One region of the Enterobacter vonholyi genome, then DNA from elsewhere that is predicted to be linked to it. Evidence: predicted binding sites of a transcription regulator. Region 1 holds the regulator's gene; each other region holds the start of a gene.
The links. The regulator CRP, encoded in region 1, controls carbon source genes, mostly activating them, when cyclic AMP is high. The targets are predictions, from matches to a motif close to ATGTGANNNNNNTCACAT.
Positions count from the first base shown of each region.

Region 2: focA (formate transporter FocA) is a predicted target of CRP. The motif match lies at 4,019-4,036, and genes of this name have one in related genera.
Region 3: bhsA (multiple stress resistance protein BhsA) is a predicted target of CRP. The motif match lies at 3,746-3,763, and genes of this name have one in related genera.
Region 4: msrB (peptide-methionine (R)-S-oxide reductase MsrB) is a predicted target of CRP. The motif match lies at 1,042-1,059, and genes of this name have one in related genera.

Region 1 covers NZ_CP162152.1:4,066,452-4,071,581, forward strand. The annotation lists gene AB3N39_RS19170 (phosphoribulokinase) at 1-71, shown strand, start outside; gene AB3N39_RS19175 (OsmC family protein) at 138-542, opposite strand; gene crp (cAMP-activated global transcriptional regulator CRP) at 854-1,486, shown strand; gene AB3N39_RS19185 (YccS/YhfK family putative transporter) at 1,544-3,631, shown strand; gene AB3N39_RS19190 (aspartate aminotransferase family protein) at 3,628-4,848, opposite strand; gene pabA (aminodeoxychorismate synthase component 2) at 4,935-5,130, opposite strand, start outside.
Region 2 covers NZ_CP162152.1:1,504,863-1,509,992, forward strand. The annotation lists gene pflA (pyruvate formate lyase 1-activating protein) at 1-564, opposite strand, end outside; gene pflB (formate C-acetyltransferase) at 769-3,051, opposite strand; gene focA (formate transporter FocA) at 3,103-3,960, opposite strand; gene ycaO (30S ribosomal protein S12 methylthiotransferase accessory factor YcaO) at 4,367-5,130, opposite strand, start outside.
Region 3 covers NZ_CP162152.1:1,701,785-1,706,914, forward strand. The annotation lists gene nagZ (beta-N-acetylhexosaminidase) at 1-43, shown strand, start outside; gene ycfP (alpha/beta hydrolase YcfP) at 78-620, shown strand; gene AB3N39_RS08070 (NAD(P)/FAD-dependent oxidoreductase) at 859-2,163, shown strand; gene AB3N39_RS08075 (glycine zipper 2TM domain-containing protein) at 2,357-2,896, shown strand; gene AB3N39_RS08080 (TetR/AcrR family transcriptional regulator) at 2,955-3,590, opposite strand; gene bhsA (multiple stress resistance protein BhsA) at 3,835-4,092, shown strand; gene AB3N39_RS08090 (L,D-transpeptidase family protein) at 4,168-5,130, opposite strand, start outside.
Region 4 covers NZ_CP162152.1:1,750,776-1,755,905, reverse strand. The annotation lists gene pncA (bifunctional nicotinamidase/pyrazinamidase) at 1-145, shown strand, start outside; gene AB3N39_RS08325 (YeaC family protein) at 191-469, opposite strand; gene msrB (peptide-methionine (R)-S-oxide reductase MsrB) at 511-924, opposite strand; gene gapA (glyceraldehyde-3-phosphate dehydrogenase) at 1,265-2,260, shown strand; gene AB3N39_RS08310 (D-hexose-6-phosphate mutarotase) at 2,334-3,218, shown strand; gene AB3N39_RS08305 (MipA/OmpV family protein) at 3,297-4,043, opposite strand; gene yeaG (protein kinase YeaG) at 4,475-5,130, shown strand, end outside.

The sequences.
Region 1 (5,130 bases):
TGGGGCTGGCGATGGAGCTCATCATGACGCCGCTGGTGGAGCGACTGATGGAAGGGAAGCAGATTGCGTGAGCATGTTCCCTCTCCCTGTGGGAGAGGGTTAGGGTGAGGGCATCAACACGCACGATGCCCCATCAATCACGCCTCGATCACTTCATACGAATGCGTGATTTTTACCGCTTTCTCCAGCATTAATGCCACAGAGCAGTACTTCTCCGCAGACAGATCCACCGCACGCGAGACCGCCGCGTCTTTTAGTTCTTTACCTGTGACCACAAAGTGCAGGTTAATATGGGTGAACAGACGTGGCGCCTCTTCACGCCGTTCTGAGGTGAGTTTAACCTCACAATCCGTCACGTCATGACGACCTTTTTGCAGAATCGACACCACGTCAATGGCGCTGCATCCGCCTGCCGCCATCAGCACCATTTCCATTGGGCTTGGCGCTTTATCGCCGGAGTTACCGTCCATTAAAATCTGGTGCCCTGACGCGGATTCGCCCAGGAACGTTAAACCTTCAACCCATTTCACGCGCGCTTGCATATTCTTAAACTCCAACGTTGCATTTTTGGTGACAGATTACGCGTGCGTTACATTTCTCGCAATGGAAGGCGACCTGCATCATGCTGAAGCGAGACACCAGGAGACACGCGGCGAAAGCTATGCTAAAACACTCTGGATGCTACAGTAATACATTGACGTTACACATGTATGCAGAGGACATCAAACTTTACTGGCTGCGAAACGTTACGGTAGCCGACTTCCCAGGGTATGGGTAAGAATTCGATTGCAACCCCAGAGTCCGGATGCATTTGATGACTCTGGTGACAGCTTATAACAGAGGATAACAGCGCATGGTGCTTGGCAAACCGCAAACAGACCCGACTCTCGAATGGTTCTTGTCTCATTGCCACATTCATAAGTACCCATCAAAGAGCACGCTGATTCACCAGGGTGAAAAAGCGGAAACGTTGTATTACATCGTTAAAGGCTCGGTGGCAGTGCTGATCAAAGATGAAGAAGGGAAAGAGATGATCCTTTCTTATCTGAACCAGGGCGATTTCATCGGTGAACTGGGCCTGTTTGAAGAGGGCCAGGAACGTAGCGCCTGGGTTCGTGCAAAGACAGCATGTGAAGTGGCTGAAATTTCTTACAAGAAGTTCCGTCAGCTGATTCAGGTTAACCCTGACATTCTGATGCGTCTTTCTTCCCAGATGGCGCGCCGTCTGCAGGTCACGTCAGAGAAAGTGGGTAACCTCGCCTTCCTGGACGTTACCGGCCGTATCGCGCAGACCCTGCTGAACCTGGCGAAACAGCCAGACGCCATGACCCACCCGGACGGCATGCAAATTAAAATTACCCGTCAGGAAATTGGTCAGATCGTCGGTTGCTCCCGTGAAACAGTAGGCCGTATCCTGAAAATGCTGGAAGATCAAAACCTGATCTCCGCCCACGGTAAAACCATCGTGGTCTACGGAACGCGTTAATTCCGCTTAAACGGCGTGCCATCGCAAGGTGTCACGCCGTTTTTGTCTCTACTCCCCATGTGGCGCAGGCTGATCTATCACCCGGAAGTTAACTACGCACTGCGACAAACGCTGGTGTTGTGTCTACCCGTGGCCATAGGCCTGATCCTCGGACATCTTCAGCAGGGCCTGCTGTTTTCTCTCGTACCCGCCTGCTGCAACATCGCCGGTCTGGACACGCCGCATAAGCGCTTTTTCAAACGCCTGATCGTTGGCGGCTGCCTGTTTGCGGGCTGTAGCCTCGCCGTACAGCTGTTACTGGCTCGTGATATCCCGCTGCCGCTGATCCTGACCGTGCTGGCGATGACGCTCGGCGTCACCGCCGAAATCAGCTCGCTGCACGCCCGCCTGCTTCCCGCCTCGCTGATTGCGGCCATCTTCACGCTGAGCCTCGCCGGGAATATGCCTGTGTGGGAGCCGCTGCTGATCTACGCTCTGGGGACGCTGTGGTACGGGCTGTTTAACTGGTTCTGGTTCTGGCTGTGGCGCGAACAGCCGCTGCGCGAATCCCTGAGCCTGCTCTATGTGCAGTTGGCGGATTACTGCGAGGCCAAATACACCCTGCTCACCCAGCATACCGATCCGGAAAAATCCTTACCGCCGCTGCTGACGCGCCAGCAGAAGGTGGTGGATCTCATAAGCCAGTGCTATCAGCAGCTACACATGCTCGCCGCCAACAAGAACCACGAGTATAAACGCCTGCTGCGCACCTTCCAGGTCGGGCTGGATCTACAGGAACATATCTCCGTGAGCCTGCACCACCCGCAGGAGGTACAAAAGCTGGTCGAGCGCAGCCATGCCGAAGCGGTGATCCGCTGGAACGCGCAGACCGTCTCCGCACGCCTGCGGGTGCTGGCCGATGATATTCTCTATCACCGCTACCCCACGCGCTTTAACATGGATAAACAGCTCGGCGCGCTGGAGAAAATCGCCCGCCAGCATCCGGATAACCCGGTCGGACAGTTTGCCGCCTGGCACTTCAGCCGCATCGCCCGGGTATTGCGCACCCAGCGTCCGCTTTATCCCCGCGACCTGATGGCGGATAAGCAAAAACGGCTGCCGTTATTGCCCGCGCTCAAAAGCTATCTTTCTTTTAAATCGTCCGCCCTGCGCAACGCCGCAAGGATTAGCGTGATGCTCAGTACCGCCAGCCTGATGGGCATGGCGCTGCATCTGCCGAAGCCCTACTGGATCTTAATGACCGTGCTGTTTGTCACCCAGAACGGCTACGGTGCCACGCGGGTGCGTATTCTGCACCGGGCGGGCGGAACGATGGCCGGGCTGATCATTGCGGGAGTAACGCTGCACTTCCACGTGCCGGAAGGCTATACCCTGGCAGGGATGCTGGCGATCACGCTGGTGAGCTATCTAATTATCCGCAAAAACTATGGCTGGGCGATGGTGGGCTTTACGGTGACGGCGGTATATACCCTGCAGCTGCTTACGCTCAATGGCGAACAGTTTATTGTCGCCAGGCTGATTGATACTCTGATCGGCTGCCTGATTGCCTTTGGCGGCATGGTCTGGCTCTGGCCGCAGTGGCAGAGCGGGCTGCTGAGACAGAACGCCCACGACGCGCTGGAGGCCGACCAGCAGGCCATTCGCCTGATCCTGAGCGATGACCCGCAGCCGTCCCCGCTGGCCTATCAGCGCATGAAAGTCAACCAGGCGCACAACGCCCTGTTCAACTCGCTTAACCAGGCGATGCAGGAGCCGGGCTTTAATTCGCACTATCTGGCCGATATGAAGCTCTGGGTGACGCATAGCCAGTTTATCGTCGAGCACATTAACGCCATGACCACGCTGGCGCGCGAGCACACGATGCTGACGCCGGACCTGGCGCAGCGCTATCTGCAGTCATGTGAAATTGCGTTGCAGAGGTGTCAGCAGCGTCTGGAGTATGACGCGCCGGGCGAGTCGGGAGACTCAAACATTCTGGAAGCGCCGGAGACGTTGACCCACGGGCCAATGAGCACCCTGGAGCAGCACTTGCAGCGCGTTCTGGGGCATCTGAACACCATGCACACCATTTCGTCGGTGGCATGGCGTCAGCGTCCGCATCACGGCATTTGGTTAACGCGCCGGTTGAAACGAACCGAATATTAGCCTTTAACGATCTTCGCAACCGCCGCGGCAAACCGGGTCAACCCGTCTTCAATATCCTTATCCTCCACCACCAGCGACGGCGCAAAGCGCATGACGTCCGGTCCGGCGTTGAGCACCATCACCCCTTCGCGAGCGGCGGCGTGCAGAAAGTCGCGAGCGCGGCCCTTGTACTGCGGCTTAAGCTCGGCGCCAATCAGCAGCCCCATCCCGCGGATCTCGCTGAACACGTCGTACTGCTCATCAACCTTTTTCAGGTGTTTCACAAACAGCTCGCGCTTCGCGCTAACGCCGTTCAACACCTCTGGCGTGTTGATAATGTCGAACGCGGCACCCGCCACGGCGCTCGCCAGCGGGTTACCGCCGTAGGTGGAGCCGTGAGAACCGACGTGGAACGCAGAGGCGATCTCCTGTGTCGTCAGTACCGCACTCACCGGGAAACCACCGCCAAGCGCTTTGGCGCTGGTCAGAATATCCGGCGTCACGCCGTAGTGCATATAAGCGAACAGATCGCCGGTACGCCCCATCCCGCACTGCACTTCATCAAAGACCAGCAGCGCCTGATGCTCGTCGCACAGCGCGCGCAGCCCTTTCAGGAATTCCGGGGTTGCCGCGGTCACGCCGCCTTCACCCTGGATCGGTTCGACAACAACTGCGCAGGTGTGGTCGTCCATCACCGCTTTCACCGCGTGCAGATCGTTAAACGGCACGTGGACGATATCGGCCGGTTTTGGGCCAAACCCGTCGGAATACTTCGGCTGGCCGCCAACGGAAACGGTAAAGAAGGAGCGTCCGTGGAAGGCGTTGTGGAAGGCGATAATTTTGGTTTTGTACGGGCTGTGGCGCGTTGTCGCGTAGTAGCGCGCCAGCTTAAAGGCAGTTTCGTTGGCTTCAGTGCCGGAGTTCATAAACAGCACGCGTTCCGCAAAGGTAGCATCAATGATCTTGCGGCCCAGGCGCAGCGCCGGTTCGTTGGTGAACACGTTGCTGGTGTGCCACAGGGTTTCGCCCTGGGTTTTCAGCGCCTCCACCAGCGCGGGATGGCAATGACCCAGCGCCGTGACCGCAATACCACCCGCGAAATCCACATACTCTTTACCCTGCTGATCCCAGACGCGGCTGCCTTTTCCCTTCACCGGGATAAATTCAGCCGGTGCATAAATCGGCAGGATCACTTCATCAAATGTCGCGCGGGTAATTGCTGGTTGTTCAGTTGCCATGTCATGACCATCCATTTTATGTCACAGTGAATGTGAAAATATAATCACAAAATATGCATAAAAAATCACAGCAAGGCAACAGATTTTCAGCGATTGAGGAAATTTGCCAGCAGCGCGTGCCCCTGCTCGCTGAGGATACTTTCCGGGTGGAACTGCACGCCTTCGAGATCCCATTCGAGGTGGCGAATCCCCATGATCTCCTGCGTATCGCTCCAGGCGGTCACCTCAAAACAGTCGGGCAGCGTCGACGGGTCAATGACCAGGGAATGGTAGCGCGTCACG
Region 2 (5,130 bases), 1.9 Mb from region 1:
GGTGAATTCCCCCAGGCGGTGCGCGGAGTCGTCGTCGTCTGACCAGCCAGGAACAACCACGTAGCGGATCCAGGTTTTGATGCCTTTGTCGGCTATGTATTTGGCAAACTCCAGCGTGCGGTGGTTTGAGACACCAACGAGGTTCTGGTGGATCTCATCGTTCATCTGTTTGAGATCGAGCATCACCAGATCGGTCACTTCAAGCAGTTCATCAATCACCGGATCGTAGCGACGTACAAAGCCATTGGTATCCAGGCAGGTATGTATGCCTTCTTTGTGGCAGGCGCGGAACCAGTCACGGACAAATTCAGCCTGAAGAATGGCTTCACCGCCGGATGCGGTGACGCCGCCACCGGACGCGTTCATAAAGTGGCGGTAAGTCACCACCTCTTTCATCAAGTCTTCAACGGTCACTTCTTTGCCGCCGTGCGTGTCCCAGGTATCGCGGTTATGGCAGTACAGGCAGCGCATCAGGCAGCCCTGGAAAAAGGTGATAAAGCGGATGCCCGGGCCATCAACGGTGCCACAGGATTCAAAGGAGTGAATACGACCAATAGTTGACATTGCGGTGATATCTCCATCATCGGCCCGTCCCGGGCCTGTGTATGCACAGCTCAAAGCCGGCTGTGTTAAGTCTGTTTTGGCTGTTATCCATTAAGTATAGATAGCGGACAAAAGAGACTGAGGTGGAGAGGGTGCTAAAAAGGCCCCACTGACGTGGAGCCTTTATTGTACGCGTTGTTAACGCGTGATTTCAGTCAATTCCACTTACATGGACTGAGTGAAAGTACGGGTGATAACGTCCTGCTGCTGTTCTTTAGTCAGGGAGTTAAAACGTACTGCGTAGCCAGATACGCGGATGGTCAGCTGAGGATATTTCTCAGGGTGTTCCATCGCGTCGAGCAGCATTTCACGGTTCATTACGTTCACGTTCAGGTGCTGACCACCTTCGATGGACGCTTCGTGGTGGAAGTAACCATCCATCAGACCCGCGAGGTTGGTTTTACGCACTTCGTCGTCTTTACCCAGCGCGTTTGGCACGATAGAGAAGGTGTAAGAGATACCATCTTTCGCGTAAGCAAACGGCAGTTTAGCGACGGAAGTCAGAGAGGCAACAGCACCTTTCTGATCACGACCGTGCATTGGGTTAGCACCTGGGCCGAATGGCGCGCCAGCACGACGACCGTCTGGGGTGTTACCGGTTTTCTTACCATACACAACGTTAGAGGTGATGGTCAGAACAGACTGAGTCGGGATAGCGTTACGGTAGGTAGTCAGTTTCTGAATTTTCTTCATGAAACGTTCTACCAGGTCAACCGCCATGTCATCAACGCGAGAGTCGTTGTTACCAAACTGAGGATATTCGCCTTCGATTTCGAAGTCGATAGCCAGACCGTCTTCGTCACGAATTGGTTTAACTTTCGCATATTTGATTGCAGACAGGGAGTCAGCAGCAACGGACAGACCAGCGATACCACACGCCATGGTGCGGATAACGTCACGGTCGTGCAGCGCCATCAGAGAGGCTTCGTAGCTGTACTTGTCGTGCATGTAGTGGATAACGTTCAGTGCAGTGACGTACTGCTTAGCCAGCCAGTCCATGAAGTGATCCATGCGGTCCATGACTTCGTCGAAGTTCAGAACGTCGCCTTTGATCGGCTCAGATTTAGGACCAACCTGCATTTTCAGTTTTTCATCAACGCCGCCGTTGATAGCGTACAGCATGGTTTTCGCCAGGTTTGCACGCGCACCGAAGAACTGCATTTGTTTACCAACAACCATTGGGCTTACGCAGCAAGCGATAGCGTAATCGTCGTTGTTGAAGTCCGGACGCATCAGGTCATCGTTCTCGTACTGCAGAGAAGAGGTATCGATGGACACTTTAGCGGCGAATTTCTTGAAGTTCAGAGGCAGTTTTTCAGACCACAGAACGGTGATGTTCGGCTCCGGAGAAGGACCCATGGTGTACAGGGTGTTCAGGAAGCGGAAGCTGTTTTTGGTAACCAGAGTACGGCCGTCAACGCCCATACCGCCGATAGATTCTGTTGCCCAGATTGGGTCACCAGAGAACAGTTCATCATATTCAGGAGTACGCAGGAAGCGAACCATACGCAGTTTCATGACCAGGTGGTCAATCATTTCCTGAGCGTCTTGCTCGGTGATTTTGCCTGCTTTCAGGTCACGTTCGATGTAAGCATCCAGGAAGGTGGATACGCGACCGAAGGACATTGCTGCGCCGTTCTGAGACTTAACTGCGGCCAGGTAGCCGAAGTAGGTCCACTGGATAGCTTCCTGAGCGTTGGTAGCAGGACCAGAGATATCGCAGCCATATTTCGCCGCCATCTCTTTGATCTGACCCAGCGCGCGGTGCTGTTCAGCGATTTCTTCACGCAGACGGATAGTCGCTTCCAGGTTTACGCCATTTTCTAGGTCAGACTGCAGGGAAACAAACTGCGCGTACTTGTCTTTCATCAGGAAGTCGATACCGTACAGCGCAACGCGACGGTAGTCACCGATGATACGGCCACGGCCATACGCATCTGGCAGACCAGTCAGAACGCCAGATTTACGGCAGTTCAGAATGTCTTTGGTGTAAACATCGAATACACCCTGGTTGTGGGTTTTGCGGTATTCGGTGAAGATTTTTTTCAGCATTGGATCCAGCTCGCGGTTATACGCTTTGCAGGAACCTTCAACCATTTTGATACCACCGAACGGGATGATTGCGCGTTTCAGTGGTGCTTCAGTCTGCAGACCAACGATTTTCTCAAGGGCTTTGTTGATGTAGCCAGCATCGTGAGAAGTGATGGTGGAAGCAACGGAGGTGTCAAAATCAACTGGCGCGTGAGTGCGGTTTTCCAGTTTAACGCCTTCCATTACGCTGTCCCACAGCTTGGTGGTCGCGTCAGTTGCGCCAGCCAGGAAGGATTCGTCACCTTCATACGGGGTATAGTTTTTCTGAATGAAGTCACGTACGTTTACTTCATTCTGCCAGTCACCTTTCGCAAAACCTTCCCAGGCTGTGGCTAACTTTTCATTAAGCTCGGACATGTAACACCTACCTTCTTAAGTGGATTTTTTATTTACTGCCTGAGAAAACCATCAATGATGATCGTCGCCACGCAGGTAAATGACCCAGTATGTCAACCCAACTAACAGACCCCCACCGATAATGTTCCCGATAGTGACAGGGATCAGGTTATCAGTAATGAAATTCATAATAGTCAGGTGAGAGAAACTTTCCGGGGATGAACCAACTGCGGTCCAGAACTCCGGGCTCGCAAAGTCGCGGATGACAATGCCCATTGGGATCATGAACATATTCGCGATACTGTGCTCAAAGCCGCTGGCAACAAACATCGCAACCGGCAGAACCATAATTAAGGCTTTGTCCATCAGGCTACGACCCGAGTAGCTCATCCATACAGCCAGGCAGACCATCAGGTTAGCGAGGATGCCGAGAGCAACGGCTTCGATAAATGTGTGGTGCATTTTGTGGTCGGCGGTTTGCAGGACGTTAAGGCCCCAGCCACCGTTGGCGGTCATGTACTCGCCAGAAAGCCACATCAACAAAACAAAGAGCAGACAGCCAACCAGGTTACCCACGTAAACATTAAGCCAGTTACGTGCCAGCTGACCCCAGGTAATTCTTCCGCTGGCCTTTGCCACGACAATCAGCACCGTTGAGGTGAAGAGGTCGGCGCCGCAGATGACGCAGAGAATCAGACCCAGTGAGAAACAAATGCCGCCAATCAGTTTGGCCATACCGAAAGGCATTCCCGCAGTACCGGTGGTGGCGGTGATGTAGAAGACGAAAGCGATAGAGATGAACACACCAGCCGTGATCGCCAGATAGAACGTCTTCATCGGGTGTTTCGTTGCTTTATAGACACCCGCTTCTTCGGCAACTTTGGCCATCGCAGCAGGGAGTAAAAGATCAAAAGGGTTGTCAGCTTTCACACTAACTCTCTCTTTATTAAGTCGGCGACGAGATACTAACAAAGCATTATAGAAGAGAAATTGATATAGATCATATCTCGCCTGGCTTATAGGCCCGCAGTGTGTATGGATTTACAGCAAATGCGGAGTAAGTATTTGATTATCCGTATAAAAATAAATTTTAAAAGTTATGAAAAGAGTTGAATTTTTTCGTTCAGCCACCTCGGATACAGTTAATTAATATGGAGTATTTACCATAAAAAGTAACAGTAAAGCCCAGGTAAATATTATTATATTTACCCATGTTTAACTTTATTATTACAATCAACAGTCATTGCCGAAGAAAATAAAAAACGGGGCAATGAAATTGCCCCGTAATATAGCCCAGACGATTGAATACGCCTACTGCTGGTAATGTTATGTGCGCTTATTTTGACCAGTAAGCGGCTTTTGCTTTCTGCAGTTTTTCGTAGGCCTTCAGCAGCGACTGGTGCGCCGGGAAGGCTTTCAGATCGCTATCAACAGCCTGCAGGCCATAGAACGGCGCTTCGCCGCTCAGGGCCGCGCTGGCTGCTTCTACAGCCTCAGCACCGTACATGCGCACGAAAGCGTTCAGGTATTGCAGCGGTTCGCGATCCTCTTCCTGTGCAAGCAGCAGCAGGGTTTGCAGGCAACGGTAATAGTTGGTGCGCTCGGCAGAGAAGACCGACTGGTTGAACTCCATGGTCCACTCGGTCCAGGCCAGGGCCTGATCCAGGTCGCCACCCGCCAGGGCCAGCATCGCTTTCAGTTCACCGATACGCAGGGTATACCAGCCGTTATCTTTACCTGTCGCCAGACCCAGGAGTTCGCGTACGCGGGTGAAGTCATCGTGGCCTTCCTCGTCCAGTTGGGCGATCAGGTTCAGATAATCTTCTTTTTCCCACTCGCTGCCAGGCAGAGCCAGCAGCGTTTCGCGCAGATGTGCACCCATGCTGTTATTCGCCAGCCACAGATCTTCTGCAGGGTAGATGTCGGACATGCCGGGAACAATAATGCGGCATGCATAGACGCCCAGGTGCTCGTAGTCGGCGATATAGACGTCCTGGTCTTCGGCTTTGAAAATCGCCATCAGCGTCGCGAACTCTTCTTCCGTTGTCCCTGCAAAGCTCCAGTCCACGAACGGATAGTCTGCGTCCTGTTTGAACATAT
Region 3 (5,130 bases), 2.1 Mb from region 1:
AGACCTGAATGAGCGCTGGCAGGCACATAAAGCCAGCCTGTAAACCCTCCCGGAAGGCGTAGCGTGGTGAGAAGACGATGATCATCTATTTACACGGTTTTGACTCAAACAGCCCTGGTAATCATGAGAAGGTGCTGCAGCTGCAGTTTATCGATCCGGATGTACGGTTGATCAGCTACAGCACGCGCCATCCGAAGCACGATATGCAGCATCTGCTCAAAGAGGTAGACAAGATGTTGCAGCTCAACGTCGACGATCGCCCGTTGATCTGCGGCGTGGGGCTGGGCGGCTACTGGGCGGAGCGCATTGGCTTCCTGTGCGACATCCGTCAGGTAGTATTCAATCCTAACCTGTTCCCGAACGAGAACATGGAAGGCAAAATTGACCGCCCGGAAGAGTATGTCGATATTGCAACCAAGTGCGTGAGTAATTTTCGTGAGAAAAACCGTGACCGCTGTCTGGTGATCCTGTCGCGTAACGATGAGGCGCTCAACAGCCACCGGGCGGCAGAGCTGCTGCATCATTATTACGAAATTGTCTGGGACGAAGAACAGACCCACAAGTTCAAAAACATCTCCCCGCACCTGCAGCGTATCAAGGCATTTAAAACGCTGGGTTAATTCCTTGCCTGCAGGCGTCGAAGCCCGGCCGTGAAAGCGTGCCGGGCTTTCTTTTTGACCAGAATTGTCTACTTTTAAGCCATCAAAACTTGATGCATATCAATTTTGGTATGACCAATGCGCCTGACGTGGTATTCTCAATGCACCTGAATGGTTTCAGTGCTGTAACCTGTTGTTAATTAAGGGTTATTTTTATAACTTTTAATTAACAATTGGTTAATAATTTGAGGGGGTCACGTTGACTACGCCATTGAAAAAGATAGTGATTGTAGGCGGTGGTGCTGGCGGGCTGGAGCTGGCGACACAGTTGGGCAAGAAGCTGGGTCGCGGTAAAAAAGCCAAAATCACGCTCGTGGATCGTAACCACAGCCACCTGTGGAAACCGCTGCTGCACGAAGTGGCGACCGGCTCTCTGGACGAGGGCGTGGACGCGCTCAGCTATCTGGCGCACGCGCGCAACCACCATTTCCAGTTCCAGCTGGGCTCGGTGGTGGACATCAACCGTGAAAGCAAAACCATCACCCTGGCAGAGCTGCGCGATGAAAAAGGGGAGCTGCTGGTTCCCGAGCGTAAACTGGCGTATGACACGCTGGTCATGGCGCTGGGCAGTACCTCCAACGACTTCAACACGCCGGGCGTGAAAGAGCACTGTATCTTCCTCGATAACCCGCACCAGGCGCGTCGTTTCCATCAGGAAATGCTGAACCTGTTTCTGAAGTACACCAGCAATATGGGTGCGAATGGTAAGGTGAATATCGCCATTGTTGGCGGCGGTGCGACGGGCGTTGAGCTGTCTGCGGAGCTGCACAATGCGGTGAAGCAGCTGCACAGCTACGGTTACAAAGGATTAACGAATGAAGCGCTGAACGTCACGCTGGTCGAAGCCGGTGAACGCATTCTGCCTGCGCTGCCTCCGCGTATTTCCGGTGCGGCGCACAATGAACTCACCAAGCTGGGCGTGCGGGTGCTGACGCAGACCATGGTGACCAGCGCCGACGAAGGCGGCCTGCACACCAAAGACGGCGAGTATATCAAAGCGGATCTGATGGTCTGGGCGGCCGGCATCAAAGCGCCTGACTTTATGAAAGATATCGGCGGTCTGGAAACCAACCGCATTAACCAGCTGGTAACCGAGCCAACGCTGCAAACCACGCGTGATCCTGAAATCTTTGCTATCGGTGACTGCGCCTCCTGCGCGCGTCCTGAAGGTGGATTTGTGCCGCCGCGCGCGCAGGCCGCACACCAGATGGCAAGCCTGGTCCTGCACAACATTCTGGCGCAGTACAAAGGCAAGCCAATGAAGGCCTATGTCTACAAAGACCATGGTTCTCTGGTGTCTCTGTCAAACTTCTCTACCGTCGGCAGCCTGATGGGTAACCTGATGCGCGGCTCGATGATGGTAGAAGGGCGCATTGCCCGCTTCGTGTATATCTCCCTCTACCGTATGCACCAGATTGCGCTGCACGGCTATTTCAAAACCGGGCTGATGATGCTGGTCGGCAGAATCAACCGCGTGATCCGTCCGCGTCTGAAGCTGCACTAATCTTTCACTCCCTCCGGGCTCTCCGGAGGGAGTTTTTAGCATTTCATGCTGTAGATCACAGATTGAGTGCTTAAGAGTTCTCCTAAATACAATATATCTCCTCTGAACGCCCCTTTTTTGATCCTTTATCTGATTGGCGAAGCCGTGCCTCCATTGCAAAATTGTTACCAATAGCAACAAAGGAGGAAGTCCCGTGAATAAATCAATGTTGGCGGGTATAGGGATTGGCGTCGCGGCTGCGTTAGGTGTGGCTGCCGTTGCCAGTCTCAACGTATTAGATCGCGGCCCGCAGTATGCGCAGGTGGTTTCTGCTACACCGATTAAAGAAACGGTAAAAACGCCTCGTCAGGAGTGCCGTAACGTCTCCGTGACGCATCGTCGTCCGGTGCAGGATGAAAACCGTATCGCCGGTTCTGTTCTGGGCGCGGTAGCGGGTGGCGTGATTGGTCACCAGTTCGGCGGCGGCCGGGGTAAAGATGTGGCGACCGTGGTCGGCGCGCTGGGTGGCGGCTATGCCGGTAACCAGGTGCAGGGCGCGATGCAGGATAACGATACCTACACCACGACTCAGCAGCGCTGCAAAACCGTCTATGACAAGTCGGAAAAAATGCTGGGCTATGACGTGACGTACAAAATTGGCGATCAGCAGGGCAAAATCCGCATGGATAAAGACCCGGGCACGCAAATTCCACTGGATGGAAATGGCCAGCTGGTTCTGAATAACAAAGTGTAAAAAAGATGTTCTCTGAATTTAGCTCCTCATGCGCTCAGGCTGAGGAGCTTTTTTTGCTTCAGATTTTCAGTAGCTCAGGCCACAGCCGCAGCGTGGTTTCGCTTATATTCTGCAGTTTTTCCAGCGTAGCCCCTTCACGGGCGCTGATCGACATCCCCTGCAAAATACAGCTCAGGTATTGCGCCAGCAGCTGTGGGTTGCACTGGGCAGGGATTTCACCGCGCTGCTGGCGCTGAGCCAGAAATGCGCTAAGCGTCTCCTCCTGCATGGCATGCCGCGATTTCACCGTATTGGCAATCTCTTTAGAGGACGCCGCCAGGGTGGCAGAGGTATTAATCATAAAGCAGCCCGCAGGCGTCTCTTTACTGGTGAAGCAGGTCGCGACGGCGGTGAAATAATCCCGAAGCGCCTGTTCGACGCTTTTCTCTTCACAAAACAGCTGGGCTTCGTGTTTCGCCGCAAATCGCGAAATGTATCTGTCCAGCACCGCCCTGAACAGCCCCTCTTTATTGGTAAATTCGGCATACAGCGTCGGCGCTTTTGCTCCGGTAGCTTCTACCAGATCGGAAAGCGAGGTTGCTTCATACCCATGTTGCCAGAAGAGAGTCATGGCCTTATCAAGCGCTGCATCCCTGTCAAACACTTTTGGTCGGCCACGGCTTTTCTTCGCACAACTCGTGACGTCGGTTGTCATGTGCCGTTGGTCCTCTGTTGGTTTGTTGAATGACCATTATAAAAATAAACGCAAGTCACCACCAGCGCTGAATGCTTAAAAATAAATTAATCATATGAGTATGAAAAATAACGACTTTAAAATTAAGTTAATGGTCATTATAAAATTATGTTGACGCGTGATATGGATCACATTTATGATTTACCTATCGATCGTTAACTAAATGATTAACGACCTCCAAATTCATCTGCTAAAGGTAAACATCATGAAAAACGTAAAAACCCTCATCGCTGCCGCTGTTCTGAGTTCACTCTCTTTCGCAAGCTTTGCTGCTGTACAGGTGCAATCCACCCCTGCTGACCAGCATAAAGTCGGGACGATCTCTGCCTCTGCCGGGACTAACCTGGGTTCCCTGGAAGATCAGCTGGCGCAAAAAGCGCAAGAGATGGGCGCAAAATCTTACCGCATCACCTCTGTGACCGGTCCTAACACCCTGCACGGCACCGCCGTCATCTACAAATAAGCCGGGCATAAACCCTCATTTATGCCACTGCAATAGAAAACGCCCTGCTCAGCAGGGCGTTTTTTTATTTCTGATTTACATCGACTGCTGGACGACGCCGTGATGCCGGGTGACATCGGTCGGCATGCCTGAGCGGGCCTCCATTGCGCGCTCCATCACCTCGCTGTTGGTATTCGCATTCGTTTTGAAGCTTACCATCGCGGCATTCAGGTTAATGGGCAGCGTCTGCGGATCGTCGCCAATGTTTTTCGATAGCGGCTGATGAATTTCAACCAGCCGCACGCCGCCCGGCTCCTCAGAAACCTTAATCGGCGTATTGATAATATTCACTTTGGTACCCGGCGTAACGACGTTAAACAGCGTTTTGATATCGTCATCGCGCAGACGAATGCAGCCGGAGCTGACGCGCATGCCGATGCCAAAGTCCGCATTCGTTCCGTGCAGCAGGTAAACGCCGCCGTAGGCCGCCAGACGGATTGCGTGGTGACCCATCGGGTTATCCGGGCCTGCTGGCACCACGGCCGGAAGATCGATGCCCTGAGCTTTATAACGGGCACGAATATTGGCCGTCGGGGTCCAGGTTGGATTCGCGCGTTTATCCGAGACGGTGGTGACCATCGTCGGCGTCAGGGTGTCGCCGCCCAGCTGACCAATACCAATCGGGTAGACGGTCACCTCATTTTTACCCGGCGGATAATAGTACAGGCGTAGCTCCGCCAGGTTTATCACGATCCCCTCGCGCGGGGCGTCCGGAAGGATAGTCTGTAACGGGATTGTCAATACGCTGCCCGCGCGTGGGACGTACGGGTCGACGCCGGGGTTCGCCTGCAGCAGAGCCAGAAAACCGACATTATATTTTTTGGCAATGGCTTCCAGCGAACCGCCATTATTTTCAACCACATGAAAGCGGTTTTCCCCCACCACCTTGCTGCCGGGCGGAGGGAGGGGCCAGGTATTTGCGCGAGCGGGAAGCGCCACCGCGACGGTGGCTGCCAGCGCAATCAGGGTTAACCAGCGAGTAAAACGCGAAGAGGTCAT
Region 4 (5,130 bases), 2.1 Mb from region 1:
GCTTGGCTACACCGTCAGCGTCATCACCGACGGCTGCCGCGGGGTGAACATTCAACCACAGGATAGCGCTCAGGCGTTTATGGATATGGCTGCGGAAGGCGCAACCCTGTATACGCTCGAAGACTGGCTGGAAACGCAGGCATAGTCTTTTACGCCCTCTCCCTGTGGGAGAGGGCATCAACCCGCACCATTATTGCATTTTAATCGTCGCAATCGGCTTCGGCGTGATACCGAAGTCCTCTTTCAGCTCGCGCTTGCTCTTCATCACCATCTGGCCTTTGGTGTCGATCGTCATGTGCTGTGCGTCGGTGTTGTTGCGCGCCTGCCACAGCATCACCAGCTGCAAACTGTTCTCTTTTTGCTCCGGCGTCAGCGCAACGCCGTCGGGCCATTTTCCAAGCTCCACGGCGGTCACCAGACGCTGATAAATCTCCGGCGTCATGCCGCTAATCATGTCATCAATATTCACACTCGCGCCCTTTCAAAGGAATAATTTGCTGAATCGTTTTTTCAACCCTTAATCTGGTCACCGTTTTCATCATCGGTGAAGCTCATTGAGGCTGAATTTACGCAGAAACGCTCGCCGGTAGGCTGAGGTCCATCCGGGAAAACGTGCCCAAGGTGCGCGTCGCAGTTGCCGCAGCGAATTTCCGTACGCACCATGCCGTGCGACGAGTCGGTCAGATAGCGGATTGCCTCATCGCTCACCGGCTCATAGAAACTCGGCCAGCCGCAGCCAGAATCAAATTTCGTTTGTGAATTAAACAGCGGGGCATCACAGACCAGGCAGTGGTAGACGCCGTCCCGCTTGTTGTGCAGTAAACGCCCGGTGAACGGCGGTTCCGTTCCGTGATTCTGCGTCACGTAAAACTGCATTTCTGTGAGGTTTTTTTTCAAATCGTCAGGGTTACGTTGGTTCGACATATGCTTACATCTCGCTGTAGAAACAGACATCTTTCAACCCGGATTCTAACAAAACATTAACACCCTTGCGTGCACTTTTGATCTAAACTTATGTGTCGCGAATAAGCGGTCAGGCAATTGTGATCACGTTCACATTTTTATCCTGCGAGGACTTTAAAATCCCGGCGCAGCCCCCATATGGGTGCAAGCTCAAAGGGAAAGTGAGGCGAGTCAGTCGCACAAACGTTAGTCACAGGATTGATTTGTCGCAATGATTGACACGATTCCGCTTGACGCTGCGTAAGGTTTTTGTAATTTTACAGGCAACCTTTTATTCACTAACAAATAGCTGGTGGAATATATGACTATCAAAGTAGGTATCAACGGTTTTGGCCGTATCGGCCGTATTGTTTTCCGTGCTGCTCAGAAACGTTCTGACATCGAAATCGTTGGTATCAACGATCTCCTGGACGCTGAATACATGGCGTACATGCTGAAGTACGACTCAACTCACGGTCGTTTCGACGGCACCGTTGAAGTGAAAGACGGCCACCTGGTTGTTAATGGCAAAACCATCCGCGTTACTGCTGAAAAAGACCCAGCTAACCTGAAATGGAACGAAATCGGTGTTGACGTTGTTGCTGAAGCAACCGGTATCTTCCTGACCGACGAAACTGCGCGTAAACACATCACCGCTGGTGCGAAGAAAGTTGTTCTGACTGGTCCTTCCAAAGACAACACCCCAATGTTCGTTCGTGGTGCAAACTTCGAAACTTACGCTGGCCAGGATATCGTCTCTAACGCATCCTGCACCACCAACTGCCTGGCACCACTGGCTAAAGTTATCAACGACAACTTCGGCATCATCGAAGGTCTGATGACTACCGTTCACGCGACCACCGCTACTCAGAAAACCGTTGATGGCCCGTCTCACAAAGACTGGCGCGGCGGCCGTGGCGCGGCTCAGAACATCATCCCATCCTCTACCGGTGCTGCTAAAGCTGTAGGTAAAGTACTGCCAGAACTGAATGGCAAACTGACTGGTATGGCGTTCCGCGTTCCAACTCCAAACGTATCTGTTGTTGACCTGACCGTTCGTCTGGAAAAAGCTGCTTCTTATGAAGAAATTAAGAAAGCAATCAAAGCTGCTTCCGAAGGCGCAATGAAAGGCGTTCTGGGCTACACCGAAGACGACGTTGTTTCTACCGACTTCAACGGCGAAGTATGCACTTCCGTGTTCGATGCTAAAGCTGGTATCGCACTGAACGACAACTTCGTTAAACTGGTTTCCTGGTACGACAACGAAACTGGCTACTCTAACAAAGTACTGGACCTGATCGCTCACATCTCCAAATAAGTTGAGATGAGTGCTTGATCCAAAAAGGCGACTTCGGTCGCCTTTTTTTATTTATAAGACAGAGGATTGCTTAATGATTAATAAAATTTTTGCACTTCCGGTAGTCGAACAGCTTACCCCTGTGCTCTCCCGCCGTCAGATTGACGGTGCTGATATCATCGTCGTTGACCATCCGCGTGTTAAAGCGTCCGTGGCGCTGAACGGCGCTCACCTGCTCTCCTGGAAACCGGAAGGCGAAGCTGAAGGTTTGTGGCTGAGCGATGCGACCTCCTTCAAAAAAGGGGCCGCAATCCGCGGTGGCGTGCCTATCTGCTGGCCGTGGTTTGGCCCGTCCGCCCAGCAGGGTTTGCCTTCTCACGGTTTTGCCCGTAACCAGCAGTGGACCCTGAAAGCGCACAACGAAGACGATAACGGCGCCGTGCTGACCTTTGAGCTGCAGGCTAATGATGAAACCCGCGCCCTGTGGCCGCACGATTTCACCCTGTATGCCCGCTTCAAGCTGGGTAAAACCTGCGAAATCGAACTGGAAGCTCACGGCGAGTTCGAGACCACCTCTGCCCTGCACACCTATTTCAACGTGGGTGATATCAGCGCAGTGAAGGTGAGCGGCCTGGGCGATACCTATATCGATAAAGTCGATAACGCGAAAGGAGGCAAACTGAGCGACGGCGTTCAGGCATTCCCTGACCGTACCGACCGCGTCTACCTGCACCCGGAAGCGTGCAGCGTGATCCACGACGGCGCCCTGAACCGCGGCATTGAAGTGGTCCATCATCATCACAGCGATGTGGTGGGCTGGAACCCGGGTCCTGCGCTGTCCGTCAGCATGGCCGACATGACGGATGAGGGTTATAAAACGTTTGTCTGCGTGGAAACGGCTCGCGTGACCAACCCGCAGAAAGCGAGTGAAGAAAAACCGTCTCGTTTAGGGCAGACGATTCGCATTGTGAAGCGATAATTTCTCTGCACCACACTAAAGCAAACGGGGCGCAAGCGCCCCGTTTTGATGCATAGATTGCACTAAATTAATGCACAATCAGAACTTGTAGCTCACACCCACAGAGAAGATGCCTGCCCAGGACTTATCGACCATCGGGCTATCCTTCACTTCGTCGCTCAGACGCTCGTAGCGGCCGGTACCGTACACGCTCCAGTCGCCAAGGAAGTTGTAGCTCGCTGTCAGCTCCAGGTAAGGATCCCAGCCGTCATCTGCACTATAACTTTTCAGACCACTGCGGCGGGACTCGTTTTTAGAGACGCCGTAGTAATAGTCGTTGTAGTTCTCGCTGTTGTACTGCACACCAATACCCGGCGTCAGGGTCAGCCCACCGTTGGTATAGCGGTACAGCCACGCCAGGTCCCAGATAAAGCCGTTGCTGTTATCCAGCGTGTCACCCGCCAGGGCCGTACGCAGGAAGCCATACTGGGTGTTATGCACGTATGAGAGGCCGGCCATCATCGAGCTTTTACGCTTGTCGAGCTGGCGAAGCGCGTGGCTATCACTGTCACCCGGCTTGAAGTGCGTTGGATCGTAGTAGGCCATGATGGAGAGCTTATCGGCCTTGTCGTTCCAGAGATAGTAGCCGCCGCCGAGCCCGCGGAACCAGACGTTATCCCCTTCATAGGTGATAACCGGAACAGGATACACATCACGGTCATACTGTTTGTACGGGCTGTTAATGACGCCAACACCCGCGCCAAGCGTCCACTGACTTTCCGCCTGTGCGGTACTTACTGCGGTCGCGGCAAGGATGCCTAATGCCAGAAGTTTGAGTTTGGTCACAATCCATTCTTTCCTGTAGTCAAATAATCAGCGGATGAAGTGTAACCGCCATTCCCGTACATCCCAAAATTTTTTGCCTGCTAATCAGTCTGATTAACCCGTTATTCTTAACTTTTCAGATGACAACACGCTTTCATTTATATGACCGCTGAATGAAAAACGTGCATTTGTCTTATAACGACAGTGGAAATTTTTGGATGAGTTATTGATATGTCATTGAAAGTAGATTTTGTGGGCATGCAAGTTTTGCAAATGCCATCTACGCTTTAATTTAAGAAGAGTTTTCCTGAACACCCTGCGGTTCTTAGCGTCTGACCTGGCATACAGGTTGCTGCTCTGGCAGTGAGGTGCGAGAGATTCTCTTCCGGGAGCCTCCACTACTCATACGAACGGCTCTTATCCTGTGCTAAAAAACGAAAGGACGGCATGCCATGAATATATTCGATCACTATCGCCAGCGCTATGAAGCTGCCAAGGACGAAGAGTTCACACTGCAGGAGTTTCTTACCATCTGTCGGCAAGATCGCAGTGCCTATGCCAATGCGGCAGAACGGCTATTGATGGCTATTGGTGAGCCAAACATGGTTGACACTGCCCTGGAACCCCGGCTTTCCCGTCTCTTTTCGAATCGGGTGGTCGCCCGATATCCGGCGTTTGAAGAGTTCTATGGTATGGAAGATGCCATCGAACAGATTGTCTCCTATCTGAAGCATGCCGCTCAGGGTCTGGAAGAGAAGAAACAGATCCTCTATTTACTCGGCCCCGTGGGCGGCGGTAAATCCTCGCTGGCGGAACGCCTGAAGTCGCTGATGCAGCGCGTGCCTATCTATGTGCTGAGCGCCAACGGCGAGCGCAGCCCGGTGAATGACCATCCGCTGTGCCTGTTCAATCCGCAGGAAGATGCGCAGATTCTGGATAAAGAATACGGTATTCCGCGTCGCTACCTCGGCACCATCATGTCGCCGTGGGCGGCAAAACGCCTGCACGAGTTTGGTGGCGATATCACCAAATTCCGCGTGGTGAAGGTCTGGCCATCTATCCTTGAACAGATCGCCATCGCCAAAACTGAACCCGGTGATGAGAACAA